DNA from 3 places in the Peribacillus sp. BM1 genome. Region 2 is predicted to be linked to each of the others. Evidence: riboswitches for the same ligand, from Rfam matches in the RefSeq annotation. Region 2 holds a riboswitch; each other region holds the start of a gene.

The links. A riboswitch is a leader RNA that binds a small molecule or an ion and turns the genes downstream of it on or off. The one in region 2 is predicted to bind preQ1.
Region 1: it holds a riboswitch for preQ1, as region 2 does, so the genes downstream of both, queC (7-cyano-7-deazaguanine synthase QueC) here and AC1MGI_RS07245 (QueT transporter family protein) in region 2, are expected to answer to the same signal.
Region 3: it holds a riboswitch for preQ1, as region 2 does, so the genes downstream of both, queF (preQ(1) synthase) here and AC1MGI_RS07245 (QueT transporter family protein) in region 2, are expected to answer to the same signal.

The regions. Positions count from the first base shown of each region.
Region 1 is NZ_CM155259.1:1,829,986-1,834,580, reverse strand. It holds gene AC1MGI_RS08805 (VUT family protein) at 1-201, opposite strand, end outside; gene queE (7-carboxy-7-deazaguanine synthase QueE) at 221-949, opposite strand; gene queD (6-carboxytetrahydropterin synthase QueD) at 942-1,418, opposite strand; gene queC (7-cyano-7-deazaguanine synthase QueC) at 1,418-2,077, opposite strand; PreQ1 riboswitch class I at 2,131-2,174, opposite strand; gene AC1MGI_RS08785 (aldo/keto reductase) at 2,278-3,282, opposite strand; gene AC1MGI_RS08780 (NAD(P)H-binding protein) at 3,629-4,219, opposite strand; partial or broken gene AC1MGI_RS08775 (MerR family transcriptional regulator) at 4,325-4,595, opposite strand, start outside.
Region 2 is NZ_CM155259.1:1,484,564-1,489,158, reverse strand. It holds gene AC1MGI_RS07255 (ABC transporter substrate-binding protein) at 3-1,295, opposite strand; partial or broken gene AC1MGI_RS07250 (YbaK/EbsC family protein) at 1,602-1,901, opposite strand; PreQ1 riboswitch class I at 2,056-2,100, shown strand; gene AC1MGI_RS07245 (QueT transporter family protein) at 2,107-2,592, shown strand; gene AC1MGI_RS07240 (PAS domain S-box protein) at 2,775-4,421, shown strand.
Region 3 is NZ_CM155259.1:963,681-968,275, forward strand. It holds gene AC1MGI_RS04635 (FecCD family ABC transporter permease) at 1-648, shown strand, start outside; gene AC1MGI_RS04640 (FecCD family ABC transporter permease) at 645-1,652, shown strand; gene queF (preQ(1) synthase) at 1,776-2,276, opposite strand; PreQ1 riboswitch class I at 2,404-2,450, opposite strand; gene AC1MGI_RS04650 (purine-cytosine permease family protein) at 2,982-4,382, shown strand.

The DNA of each region.
Region 1 (4,595 bases), 350 kb from region 2:
CGACATTGCTAAAGCGATTCCGATTGCCAAATAGGTTTTCTTTCTGCCAAATGCATTTTGAACCAAATCTCTTAGGATAAAAGTTGCCCCGATAAACAGTGTTCCCATTGGCACAATAAACACACCGATCGATAACGGTGCAAAAGAAGCCGTCACAACGTTGGCTGTTACAATGGCAATTAAATATAGTAAAATTCTGATCATCGATACTCCTCTTCTCTTACACCCCTCGTTTATTCCCCCATACTAATGCATGGAGTTGAGGGAGTACTTTAACTTCTTTTAACTCTTCATCTTGTATCACTTGTTCGATTAACTCTTCGTATCTTTTCAGCAAATGAGTAATTAACGCTGCGTCATTTACAGTCTTCGTATCATCATTTCCCACCTGCATATAAAAAGGAATGCCAGGGTATCTTCTATGAATTTCCTTTGCATAGTCAAAATCAGCATCATTGAATACAACGACCTTTAAACTCACATTTCCTGAAAAATCGTCTGACATGAGCTTATTGAAGATCATATCAAGTGAGTCAAAGTTCGTTTTCATCCCTGAACTAGGTGGCTTCGGCGAGATCGTCAACTCATCGATTGAAAGCATCCAATCTTGCCACTTCGAGCCTTGCGTTTCCAGACAGGTCTTCATGTTTTCTTGCTTTAATAATTGGACAAATCCAGCAAGATTCTTCAACAGAGCGGGGTTTCCACCTGAAATGGTCACATGAGAAAATCCGTCTCCGCCAAGTTCTCTTAACTGCTGCAAAATTTCGTCAGGCTCCATTTGCTTAATGAGATGTTTACCGGATCCATCCCATGTAAATGACGAGTCACACCATGAGCAAGAATAATCACAGCCCGCCGTTCTGACAAACATCGTCTTTTGACCGATGACCATGCCTTCCCCTTGAATGGTTGGACCGAATATTTCCATCACAGGAATTTTACTCAACTTCCATCCACTCCCTTTTTGCCTCGGCATAGCTTGTCGGTGTTTCATAAAGACGGACAAATTCAACTCTTGCTCCATCATATTGTTCTTGTCTATTTTTTAATGCTTCCACCATTTTTTCATAAATCCAAACAACCATATTCTCAGCCGTTGTATTCATTAAAGGTAACGTCTCGTTTAAATATTTATGATCAAGAAAAATTTCAATCTCATTTTTCCAAATTTCTTTAATGTCACCAAAATCAATGAGCAAACCACGATCATCGATAAAACCACTAAGTCCAAAAATAACGCGATACGTATGGCCATGAAGGTTTTTACATTTTCCTTCATAGCAATGTAAATGATGAGCCGCATCAAAGGTAAATTCCTTACTAACAAGTACTCGTTTGGTATGATATTTTAATTGATCGGATTTAATATCTTCATTGATCTTTTGTAATTTATCTACAATACGAAATCCATACATCATTTCTGCCCCTTCTGACTCAAGTAGTCATCAAGACCTTTTTGACGCAATTTACATGCCGGACATTCCCCGCAACCATCTGCCATGATTCCGTTATAACAGGTTAATGTCTTATTGCGAACAAATTCCAAAGCACCTAACTCATCCGCCATGCCCCAGGCCTCCGCCTTATTCATCCACATAAGCGGTGTATGAATCACAAATGGCTGATCCATCGATAGATTCAGCGTGACATTTAACGACTTTATGAAAATATCTCGGCAGTCCGGATAGCCGCTAAAGTCTGTTTCACAAACACCGGTAATAATATGCTTTGCACCAACTTGGCTGGCAAGTACCCCAGCAAAGGATAAGAACAACAAATTTCTCCCCGGAACAAACGTAGAAGGAAGCTCTCCTTCTTCGCCCTCACTTACAGCAATGTCATCACGCGTTAACGCATTCGGCGCCAATTGATTGAGCAGCGACATATCCAGAATATGATGTTTAATGCCAAGTTCATCTGCAATCTGCTTGGCACAATCAATCTCTAACCGATGGCGCTGATTATAATCAAACGTAACTGCCTCGACTTCTTTAAACTGCTTCATCGCCCAGAATAAACAAGTCGTACTATCCTGACCACCACTAAAAACGACTACTGCCTTCTCTTGCTTCATTAAAAAAATCCCCTTTTCGACAGAAAAACAGCACTACTAAGAAAGCAGTGCTGTTTTCCTTAGTTTTTTAGAGAGGGTAGCTAGAAACCTCTACCGTAATTAAACGGATTTATATTTACATCAGTTCATTTTAGACTAAAATCAGTAGATCTTCAAACTAAAAATAAAAAATGCATATTTTGGTACATATTATTATCCCTTTATTTATTGAATTTTGGTTTTGGAAGAGCCCCTACTACTGGGTGGGGAATGTATAACTCTTCTAAATAATTCATCTCATCAGGAGTCAACTGAATATTAAGTGCAGCTACGGCACTTTCAAGATGACTTTCTTTTTGGGCACCGATGATTGGCGCAACAACTTGATCCTTGTTAAGAAGCCATGCTAACGCAATCTTATCACGAGTAACACCATGATTGTTTGCTACTTCAGCCAAACGTTCTACAATTCCTTGATCAGCTTTCATCATACTATCATATTTTGAATGTTGAACCATGTCTGTTTCAGAACGAAGAGTAGTTTCAGACCAATCACGAGTCAAACGACCTGAAGCGAGTGGGCCATATGGTGTAATCGCAATGTTTTCATCACGACAGAACGGAATCATTTCACGCTCTTCTTCACGGTAAATCATATTGTAGTGGTTTTGCATGGATACAAATTTAGTCCAGCCATTACGTTCTGCTACACGTTGCGCTTTTTGAAATTGCCAAGCGTACATAGCACTCGCACCAATGTAACGAGATTTTCCTGATTTAACGACATCATGAAGAGCTTCCATAGTTTCTTCAATTGGTGTGTCATAATCCCAGCGGTGAATAATGTATAAATCTACATAATCTGTTTCCAAGCGCTTTAAACTTTGATCGATTTCGCTCATAATTTCTTTACGAGATAATCCGCCACTATTAGGACGACCTGGACGCATTGTTTGGTGAACTTTTGTTGCAAGAACAATATCGTCACGTTTAGCATAGTCCTTCAATGCCCGTCCGAGAATTTTTTCACTTTCGCCCATTGAATAGATATTCGCAGTATCAAAGAAATTAATCTCTAAATCGAGAGCTTTTTTGATGACTGGACGACTACGTTCTTCATCTAAAACCCATTTGTGGGTCCATTTTTCAGTATCCCCGAACCCCATCGCTCCTAAGCAAATACGAGAAACATCCATACCAGTATTACCGAACTTTACATATTCCATAATATAGCCTCCTCTGTTTTATGTACCGTATACTTTAGAAAACACTCGCAAAAGAAGATTTAGCTTTTGGCTAATCTTCATAAAATGCTAGAAGAGTGGTCATTTCGATAATTTCATCTTTTGTAAGTCATTTTCTTTCCCTTTCGAGATGAGTTAGTAATTGTTAAAATACACCTGAAGTTATGAGCGCAGTTATGTAATCAAACTTCTGGAGTTAATTCTTCTTCCCACCTCATACTTGCCCGAATAAAACATCATAGTTTAATTTTGTACGCATTCCTCAAACCGGTCACGTCCAGCTATTACTTTTTCTTCCATAGTAGATCTCCCCTTTTATTGAGAAATACTAATAGAAGGACGGTTTTTCAAAATCTGTATTGGGTTCACTGACTCCTAAACTTTTGCCAATATATTTCGTATTATCAGCAAGTAAATCCATGATCAAACGCGCTACAGCCTGTCGTGTAACCTGTGCGCCAATAAATGGTTCCCCTTTTATAGTCAGTTCATAATCTTCGTTACCCTCTTGGTTATAAAGCCAAGTTAAACGAAGTAGTGTGTAATCTAGGTCAGAGTCTTCGACTACCTTCGCTGCAGATTTGTATAATGCTACGCTAGATCCGACCATTGCATCATTCCAGCGGCCAAATGCACCAGCGACTTCATCATAAATACCTAAGACTGTTGCACCAATCAGATGTTTTACACCAGCTTCATCCATTGCCGAAACAATAGATTGTGTTGCTTTTGCGTTACGCATATCATTTAAATAAACAACATCAACGCCAGACATTGCTTCGACTAGTTTTGCTTTATCATTGAAGTCACCATCAATAATTTCTACTCGTTTACTTGCGGCTTTTAAACGAGAATTGGCGTGTCTCGCATATAGAGTGATTTCTGCATCTATTTCATTGAGCAAGCGGTTAGTTAACATACGAGAAACTTGACCAGCTGCACCTAAAATCAAAATTTTCACTTATTTCCCACTCCGTTTCGCATATATGTAGAAACATCGAAAATAAATTTTTGTGTGCAACTTTCATTCATCAAATTCACGAAGTCCTTTTTCAGCTGGAACAACATGACTTTCATAGTTATCGATTTTATAATTCAAACGATTAAGTGCACTTTGCATCATATCAATACGTTTTTTTAGTTCGTCGCGTTCGTCACATAAAATTCCCACACGAGCTGGGATCGTAGTATCGTCACCATCTTTGAACAACCCAATGTATTCGATTAGTGCTTCAATGGATAACCCTGCTTCACGCATATGCCGAGAAAACTCAATCCAGCGGATATCTTCATCG
Region 2 (4,595 bases):
AATCATTTACCGCTTCGAATATCTTCCCAGGCTTTAATATTCTTTTGAACCAATTCATCCCACGTCATTTCTCCCAATACGTAAGCTTGTACGCTTGCTCCGAATTGGTCCTCATTCCAACCAACCGGTGAACCTTGAAATGTCCAGCCAATTGTCTTTCCTTCTGCAGAATACTCATAGATTTCTTTTGATAACGGATCTGCGATTTTCGAAGAATCATATCCTTCATAAGCAGGAATAAATTTAAAGTCTTTTAACACTGCTTGTTTACCAGTATCAGAAGTGTACATCCAATCTAGGAATTTCTTTGCTTCTTCTGCTACTGCGTCATCTACCTTATTGTTAACCGCCCAATAATTCGGTACGCCGACCGGCATTTTTGCTTCACCATTTACAGGAATTGGAATGATACCAATATTCTTTTCTGCTAGCTCTGGATCCATGTCTAAGACGGTGTTATACACCCAGTTACCTTGCTGAATGATGGCTACTTGTTCAAGTGAGAAAAGTTCCTCCACTTGTTGGGAATAATCAAGGCTTGTTGTCGGCTGTACAGAAAACTCATTTTGTAGATCGATCATTTGCTTCAACTGATCACCTTTTGTAAAAGCAACGGTTGGAGATTCATAGGCAGTCATTACGTTTCCACCAAATTCGGAAGCTAAGAAAACGTTGGAAAGGTGGTTACCTGTTACCCATTTTTCCTTAACAGGGAAAGCGAATACCGCTTTGATTTTCAAATCTTTCTTTTTAGCATCCAATTTTTCAACCGCTTCGTTCAACGCTTCATAAGAGGTAAGCTCTTTTGCGTTAATGCCAGCTTCTTTAAAAATACGTTTGTTATAAATAAATCCGTACCCCTCTTGGTTAAATGGTAAGCCAAGTACTTTACCATCTAAAGTTACTCCATCAAGTGTCCCATCCAAAGCTGCTTTTGCTGCCTTTGTGTCGCTTAAATCTGTCAAGCGATCGCCAAATTGTTCAACATCCGTTGGCCCTCCGACATTGAATATGGCCGGCTCTTCTTTAGAAGTAAACTTCGTAATTAAAGATTGCTTATAATCATTTCCGCCCCCTACTGTAGAGATCTTAATCTTCACATCAGGGTTCTCTTCTTCATAAGCCTTCGCCAATTCTTCAAATTGATTCTTGAATTCTACTTTAAATTGGAAAACGTCTAATGTAATCTGATCCCCAGAGGCTTTATCGGATGAAGAGCACCCTGCTAAGAATAACGATGACGCTAATACTGCTGAGGCAATGCCTGTTACCTTCTTCAATTTCAATGAACCCATCCCCTTTTTCATGTATTTCTCACAAAAACAACCAGTGAAACCGTTTGCACAAATGAATAAATAAGTAGATTCGTTTCTCTTAAACGTCCCCCTATCAATCTATCTATTCAAATTGCAGTTTATTCTCCACCATTCTACACTGTATTTTCTGAAAATAAAAGCGTTTTCATTGTAAATTTATATATTTTTCCCCATTCAATGACGAAAAATAGCGAAATGGCTTATTCTTATGTAGCTTTTCTCTCTTTGGAAGAAGGCAGAACTATTCTTGAACAGGTCCCCATTTCGATATAAATAAAAGAGGATGCCGATTTCGTGACCGGTTTGCAAAAAAACTTCTTCTGGTGGAAGCATTCTTGCTTTAAACCCAAATAGATTCTTGAATTTTTTATTATCAATCTTTGCATCACCTGCCGCTACAATTAATAGTGCATTGTCTCCTTCTCCTCAAAACAATATCGTTTTAGCGATACGTGCGGGAATAACTTGAATCGTTGCCGCTGCCTCATCCACTGTTGCGCTTGATGTTTCGAATTCCATCACATCATCCTTGCGATCATACTTTTTAAAATGGGCTCTTACCTTTTCATTGCCAACCAAACTCATCCTCTCAGCTTCAAATTTATTTAAAGGATACACACCTTACAACAGTAAGGCAACTCGAATGACTGATATGCTATCCCTATCCTTTACTTCCGAATATCCCCATTGACGCATCCTACCCAACTAATGTACTATTGATAGTCGAGTGCAAAACTTAGATTACGTGGTTCGCAACCATCCCACGAAAAAAAACTAGGGAGAGATATGTATGAAAACTAAAACGCTAGTCGTTAATGCGATTTTAGCTGCTTTGTATATTGCAGTGTCATTTTTGATTCAACCATTTGGATTTACTAATATTCAATTTCGAGTATCAGAAATGTTTAATCATTTAATCGTATTCAATAAGAAGTATTTTTATGGAATTGTAATGGGAGTCTTTTTAACGAATCTACTATTTTCACCGATGGTGCCGTATGATTTAGTTTTTGGAGTCGGTCAATCTGTGCTTTCGTTATTGATTACCATCTTTGCTGGACGATATATCAAAAACAAACTGGCGTTAATGATGGTGAATACACTTGTGTTTACGTTCACAATGTTTATGATTGCTCTTGAGCTGAATCTCGCATTAAACTTCCCATTCCTATTCACATGGTTCACAACAGCTGTAGGTGAATTTGCTGTCATGTTAGTTGGAATTCCAGTAATTTATGCGATTCATAAACGTATAAATTTTAATAAGCTGTTATAATTTCAAAAGGATTGCCAAAGCAACTTGGCGGTCCTTTTACTTTTTCCCTCTCCAGTTAGCCTTCACCAAATAAAATCCCCCTTCACTTTTCTTGCGTTTCTCCCATATCAATTGCTCCATATGTTAAAATTTAATATGAGGCTTTTCATCCTAAACTTTGCATCAAACAAAGGAGAGCTCCCATGTCAAAATTAATTATATGCATATACATTTTCTGTGGCTTATCCATTCTATTTTTGACAGAATGGTATCTTACTATTACAAATGTCCCCTATCAAAAATTGCTTATGGTTCATAGATTCGAAGGGATTATCTTTATTGTTATTACTGCAGCTATCCTCTATTTTTTTCTAAAAAAGAGAAAAGGCTATACGTTATTAAAAGAGGAACAAGAACGCCTGCAAACTTTGATCCATTCAATGGCTGATTTTGTTAATTTCAAAGATGGACAAGGACGTTGGACTGAGGCCAATAAGTTTGGACTTGAATTATTTCAGCTAGAGCATGTAGATTATAAAGGAAAAAAAGATAGTGAATTAGCTCAATACACTGATTTTTATAAAGATGCATTAGAGTATTGTGAGATTTCAGATGAGGAAACGTGGGTAAACCGGAAAGTTACTCGGTGTGAAGAAATCATCCCAATGCCAGATGGGAATCACAAAACATTTGATACGATAAAAGTTCCTCTTTTTCATGAAGATGGATCACGAAAAGCATTTGTTGTCATCGGAAGGGATATAACGGAACGGGTTAAAGCTGAACAGCATTTATTGCAAAGTCAGCAGCAATATAAATCGCTCTTCGATTATAATCCTGACCCTGTGCTTATGATGGATATAGATGGAGTAATTACGAATATCAATCCGCGCTTTCAAAGTGTAACTTACTGGAGTTCTGACGATATCATCGGTGTTCCAATCATGGATGTATTAGCAAACTCAAATGAAAAAGAGAAATTGCACCAATCATTGGCTGAAGTCATTGAGAATAAAACAGGGATTACACATGGAGACATTTGCATTCTTACAAAACACAAAGAGACCGTGTTACTTTCTTTTACACTCGTTCCAATGCTAATAAATGACCAAATTATCGGTGTCATCGGCTATGCGCAGGATGTAACGCTTATACGTGAAACCGAAGAAATCCTGAGAAAAACTGAAAAATTATCGGTCGTTGGGGAGTTGGCAGCTAGTGTCGCTCACGAAGTCAGAAATCCACTTACTTCTTTAATTGGCTTCGTACAACTGTTAAAATCCAATGAATTAGAATATCAGCATTACTACTCCATTATGTTAAGTGAGTTAGATCGAATTAACTTGATTGTTAGCGAATTGCTCGTCCTTGCCAAACCTCAGGACATGAAGTTTAGTGAGCATAACATCGTGATACTGATGAATGATGTCGTGACATTACTAAAACCTGAAGCGAACTTGAACGGAACTTCCATTTCAATAAAAGGAAACGAGTCCATCCCAATAATACGATGTGAAGCAAACCAATTAAAGCAAGTATTCATCAATATTATTAAGAACTCGATTGAGGCGTCAGCAACATCGGTTTCAATCGAGTTTTCTATGGCCCGTGATCAAGTGACTGTTAATGTCAAGGATAATGGTCAAGGTATAGAAGAGGAACGAATCAAGCATCTTGGGGAACCGTTTTATTCATCGAAGGAAAAAGGTACGGGTCTCGGACTCACTGTTAGTTCACGGATCATTGAAACGCACCGTGGGAATATCACCTTTGAAAGTACGCTTGGAAAAGGTACTGAAGTGCATTTGCGTTTACCAATTAATTATCATTCACAACAGAGTATTGGATAATTAGCCAATGCTCTGTTGCCAGAATAAACATGCGTTTCGTGATATGAGCTTCCTACATATATTTTTTTCACTTCTAACAGATCGTTTTCATATCAATGTCCTCTTTACATTTTTGTCGAAATTTCTGATTATTTCTCGGGGAATACTTACAATAATTGCACTTTTTAATTCTCT
Region 3 (4,595 bases), 520 kb from region 2:
ATAATGGTTGCTTGTTTTATGGGAGCAGCTGTAGGTTCCTTCTTGGTTTTTGGGATTTCCACCATGAAAAAAGGCGGCTTTTCTCCACTCCGAATTGTTTTAGCTGGGTCTGCCATTTCCGCCTTTCTATATGCAATTGGCGATGGGATTAGTATTTATTTTAAAGTGGCAAAAAACGTTTCCATGTGGACGTCTGGAGGACTGATCGGAACAACTTGGGGGCAACTTCAAGTTATTATTCCTGTCATTTTAATCGGTATTCTTATTTCCATTGTTCTCTCAAGACAGTTGACGATTCTTAGTTTAAATGAAGAAGTCGCTGTTGGGTTAGGTCAAAAAACAACACAAATAAAAGTTATTCTTTTTATTGTCATTATTCTTCTTGCTGGTGCTTCTGTTGCGCTAGTTGGAAATATGGCCTTTATCGGCTTAATGATCCCACATATTGCTCGGGCAATAATTGGCACAGATTATCGCTATATTATCCCCATGTCAGCCATTCTAGGAGCTTCTTTTATGCTTCTGGCTGATACACTTGGACGAACTTTGTATTCTCCTTATGAAACACCTGTATTTGCCATCGTTTCAATAATAGGTTTACCTTTCTTCCTATTTATCGTTCATAAAGGGGGCAAGGCTTTCTCATGATTCAGCCAGCGTTAGTCAAAAAACAAAGAATAATTTTATGCATTTTCCTATTATTGATTTTAATAACGACCATAATAGGAATGGGGTTAGGCTACGCCTCTCTTTCCTATGATCGCCTTATTCCAACCATAATAGGTCAAGGCACATTTAAAGAGGAATTTGTTCTATTTTCTATTCGGCTCCCTCGAATTTTTATTACATTATTAGCAGGTATGGCACTTGCTTTATCTGGTGCTATTTTACAAGGAGTCACTCGAAATGATTTAGCTGACCCCGGCATTATAGGAATTAACTCTGGAGCAGGTTTGGCAATCACGATTTATTTTTTATTTTTTTCAATAGATGTTGGTTCATTTGTGTATATGCTACCATTAGTCGGGTTTGCTGGTGCATTACTAACAGCCTTCTTCCTATACATCTTGTCATATAATCGCAAGGTAGGTTTGCAACCAACGAGGTTCGTATTAGTCGGAGTTGGTTTATCCATGGCTCTTTCCGGAGCAATGATTGTACTTATATCAGCTTCAGAACGAGAAAAAGTCGATTTTATTACGAAATGGTTAGCCGGAAATATTTGGGGAACGGATTGGCCTTTCATTTTGGCTATGCTTCCGTGGTTAGTCATTCTCATTCCATTTACTTTATACAAAGCAAATCGTTTGAATATCCTTGGATTAAGTGAGCCAGTGGCAATCGGTGTTGGTGTTTCTATCGAAAAAGAACGTATCGTATTGCTTTTAACAGCCGTTGCTTTAGCTGCTTCTGCCGTTTCTGTTACAGGTGGAATTGCTTTTATTGGCCTTATGGCTCCACATATTGCCAAAGCATTAGTCGGCCCACGAAATCAATTATTTATCCCAGTTTCTATTCTCATGGGCGGTTGGTTATTATTACTCGCTGATACTATCGGTCGTAATATAGTCGACCCTGATGGTATTCCTGCAGGTATCATGGTCTCGTTAATCGGCGCTCCTTATTTTATGTATTTACTATTAAAAAAATAAAAAAAACGGAAATTCTACTAGTAGAATTTCCGTTTTTCCATTATTATTTTAAAAACTATAGATTCACAAGAGGTCTATGATTTTGAAATGAAACTTCTGTATCCTCTTGTCTTGTTTCTTCACTTAACGATTGTCGACTTTTTCAGGATAAAGATCATGATTCATCAAACGGAAGTTCGCCATCTCTTCGTACTTGGTACCTGGTTTCCCATAATTGCACCATGGATCGATGGAAATTCCACCACGTGGTGTAAATTTCCCCCAAACTTCAATATACCTTGGGTCAAGTAATTTTATTAGATCGTTCATAATAATGTTAACGCAATCTTCATGGAAATCACCATGATTACGAAAACTAAAAAGATATAATTTTAGCGATTTACTCTCGACAATTTTTTGATCTGGAACGTAAGAAATATACATCGTTGCAAAATCAGGCTGGTGTGTCAGTGGGCATAAACTAGTAAACTCCGGACAATTAAATTTCACGAAGTAATCACGATTCGAATGAAGATTATCTACTGCCTCTAATACCTCCGGGGCATAATCAAATGAATATTGTGTATGTTGATTACCTAATAATGTCAAATCCTTTAAACCTTCTTCATTGCTTCGGCCAGACATAAAAAAATCCCCCTTGTAAATGGTTTCCCGACACTGTTTTAAAAGAGAGCTTCGCTAATCATTCTATTGCAACTAAAAGGATAAAACATAAAAAACCATGCCCAGTATGGACATGGTAAATTCCCATGTATCCATAGTTTTTTATAGAGGGTATCAGCTATGAACCTCTCCCGCTTACGTACGGGAATTCTCTTTCATATCATAAAGAACACTTGGCAAAACGTCAATTGAAACTTTATCGCAGATTAACGGGCAGTAAAACCCCCACCTCAAGATTATGAGTCGGAACGAGAAAACCTAGGTGAGGATAACTGCCCGTAAAGGCCCAATTAGTTGAACTTTATATCGTTTTATTATAGAAGGCGGGTGTACAACATAGTTAATATGCTCAAAGAAAGTTTCTGGAAATTCATAACACACGTTTCTACAAAAGTGCAAATGCTATTTTCAATTCTAATGAGTCTGAAGATAGCATCAATATTCCATCGATTATGTAGTATATGCTACAAATCCTATGATATAAGGAGGAATTGGTAGATGTAGCGGACTTTTAGTAGTCTAAACACCAAGCAACCGCAATAATGACGTTTGATAATTTCCTAGTTATATTGATATATTGAATATAGAATGTAGCGAGATGATGAATCTGTGCATAGCAGCCAGAAACTAATTTGTGAAATAATACACAAAAAGGAGTGGATACGTATGAGATCTGTCAATGTAACAGATCACAAAGTGAAAGAAGAAATGAAAGATGATTATTCATTAGATAGAGTGCCACGGCAACAAAGGAATATGGGTTGGTTAAGTATTACAAATATTACCTTTGGTATAGCAACAGCCATTTTTTATTTTCAAATGGGAAGCGTTATGGCGCTTAAATTCGGAGCCATTAATGCCATTATATCCTCCATATATGCGATAATCGTAGCCGGTATACTCGGAACATTCATTGCTTATCTTTCAGCAAAATCCGGTATGAACGTCAATTTATTATCCAGAGGGGGCGGATTTGGCTATATAGGCGCATCATTAACCTCGTTCATTTATGCAACAAACTTCATTATGTATTGTGCGTTTGAAGGCTTGATTTTAGTTTCAGCCATTCATACCTTCTTCCCGGTCATTCCACAATGGGTGCTAATCGTTCTCTTCGGAACAATCGTTATCCCTTTGAATTGGTTTGGTATAAAACAATTGGATAAATTACAAAAGTGGTCTTTACCTATTTTTGCTGTTTTTTTGGTAACCGCAATCATTGTATCCATTTACACACCGTCAGTATATGAAGGGAGTTTTTGGACATATATGCCGGATGGCGTTCAAGTCGGGGGTAAAGCTTTATTGCTTTGTATCGGCATGCACCACGGGATCATGGGTTTGACGGCCCTTCTTGCTTCGGACTATGCCCGTTTCCTTAAACCAAAAGATATCAAAGTAGGATCGGTTGCGATTGGATTTATTCCACAGATTTTCTGTTTTGGTGTCATGGGTGGTCTTGGCATATGGTTTGGTGTTCGTCTGGGCGAACCAAATCCAGGGGTTTACATCGTACTGCTTCTTGGTATTGGAGGAGCATTATTCACCATGCTAACCCAATTGAGAATTAATGTGACAAATATATATAGCAGTTCCTTATCATTGTCTAACTTCTTCGAAAACATCTTTAAATTTACACCTGGCAGACGATTCTGGGTTATTGTATCAGGTATATCCGCGATCATTTTAATGCTATTTGACATAGTGGATCATTTGGATACAGCTATGACATTCCAGGGAGTCTTTTTATTGGCTTGGGCTGCCATATTAGTCACTGACGCCATGGTTGTGAAAAAATTACTGAAAATTGGACCTGGTTATTATGAGGCACGGCAGAGGTATTTATATAAATGGAATCCCGTTGGAGTCGTATCTTTACTAATTGCAAGCGGCCTAGGGACAATAGCAGCATCAGGATATATGGGAGCGTTCTTACAAAGTACTGCAGCCTTCTTTGCGGCGATTCTAGCAGCTATACTTACAGTCATTATAGCAATTTTCACAAAAGGAAAATACTATTATAAAAGCGAACCTAATGACATTCACAAGGAAGATCGTATTGCATAAAAATTTTTATTTAATTAGTAAGTTGAGTTTTACAGTCTCCTAATTTTTTATTCTTGTTCTCCCCGGTATCCCCCCTTCCGGATAGCCTTTTTATTGGGCACTTGATTTGTCTCTCGCTATTTTCTCTCTACGTTTTATCCAAGTTGAGACTTGGAATCGATTCAGGGGGGATATACAAGTAAAAAGGTGCTTAAAGTATGCAGGTTAAAAGAG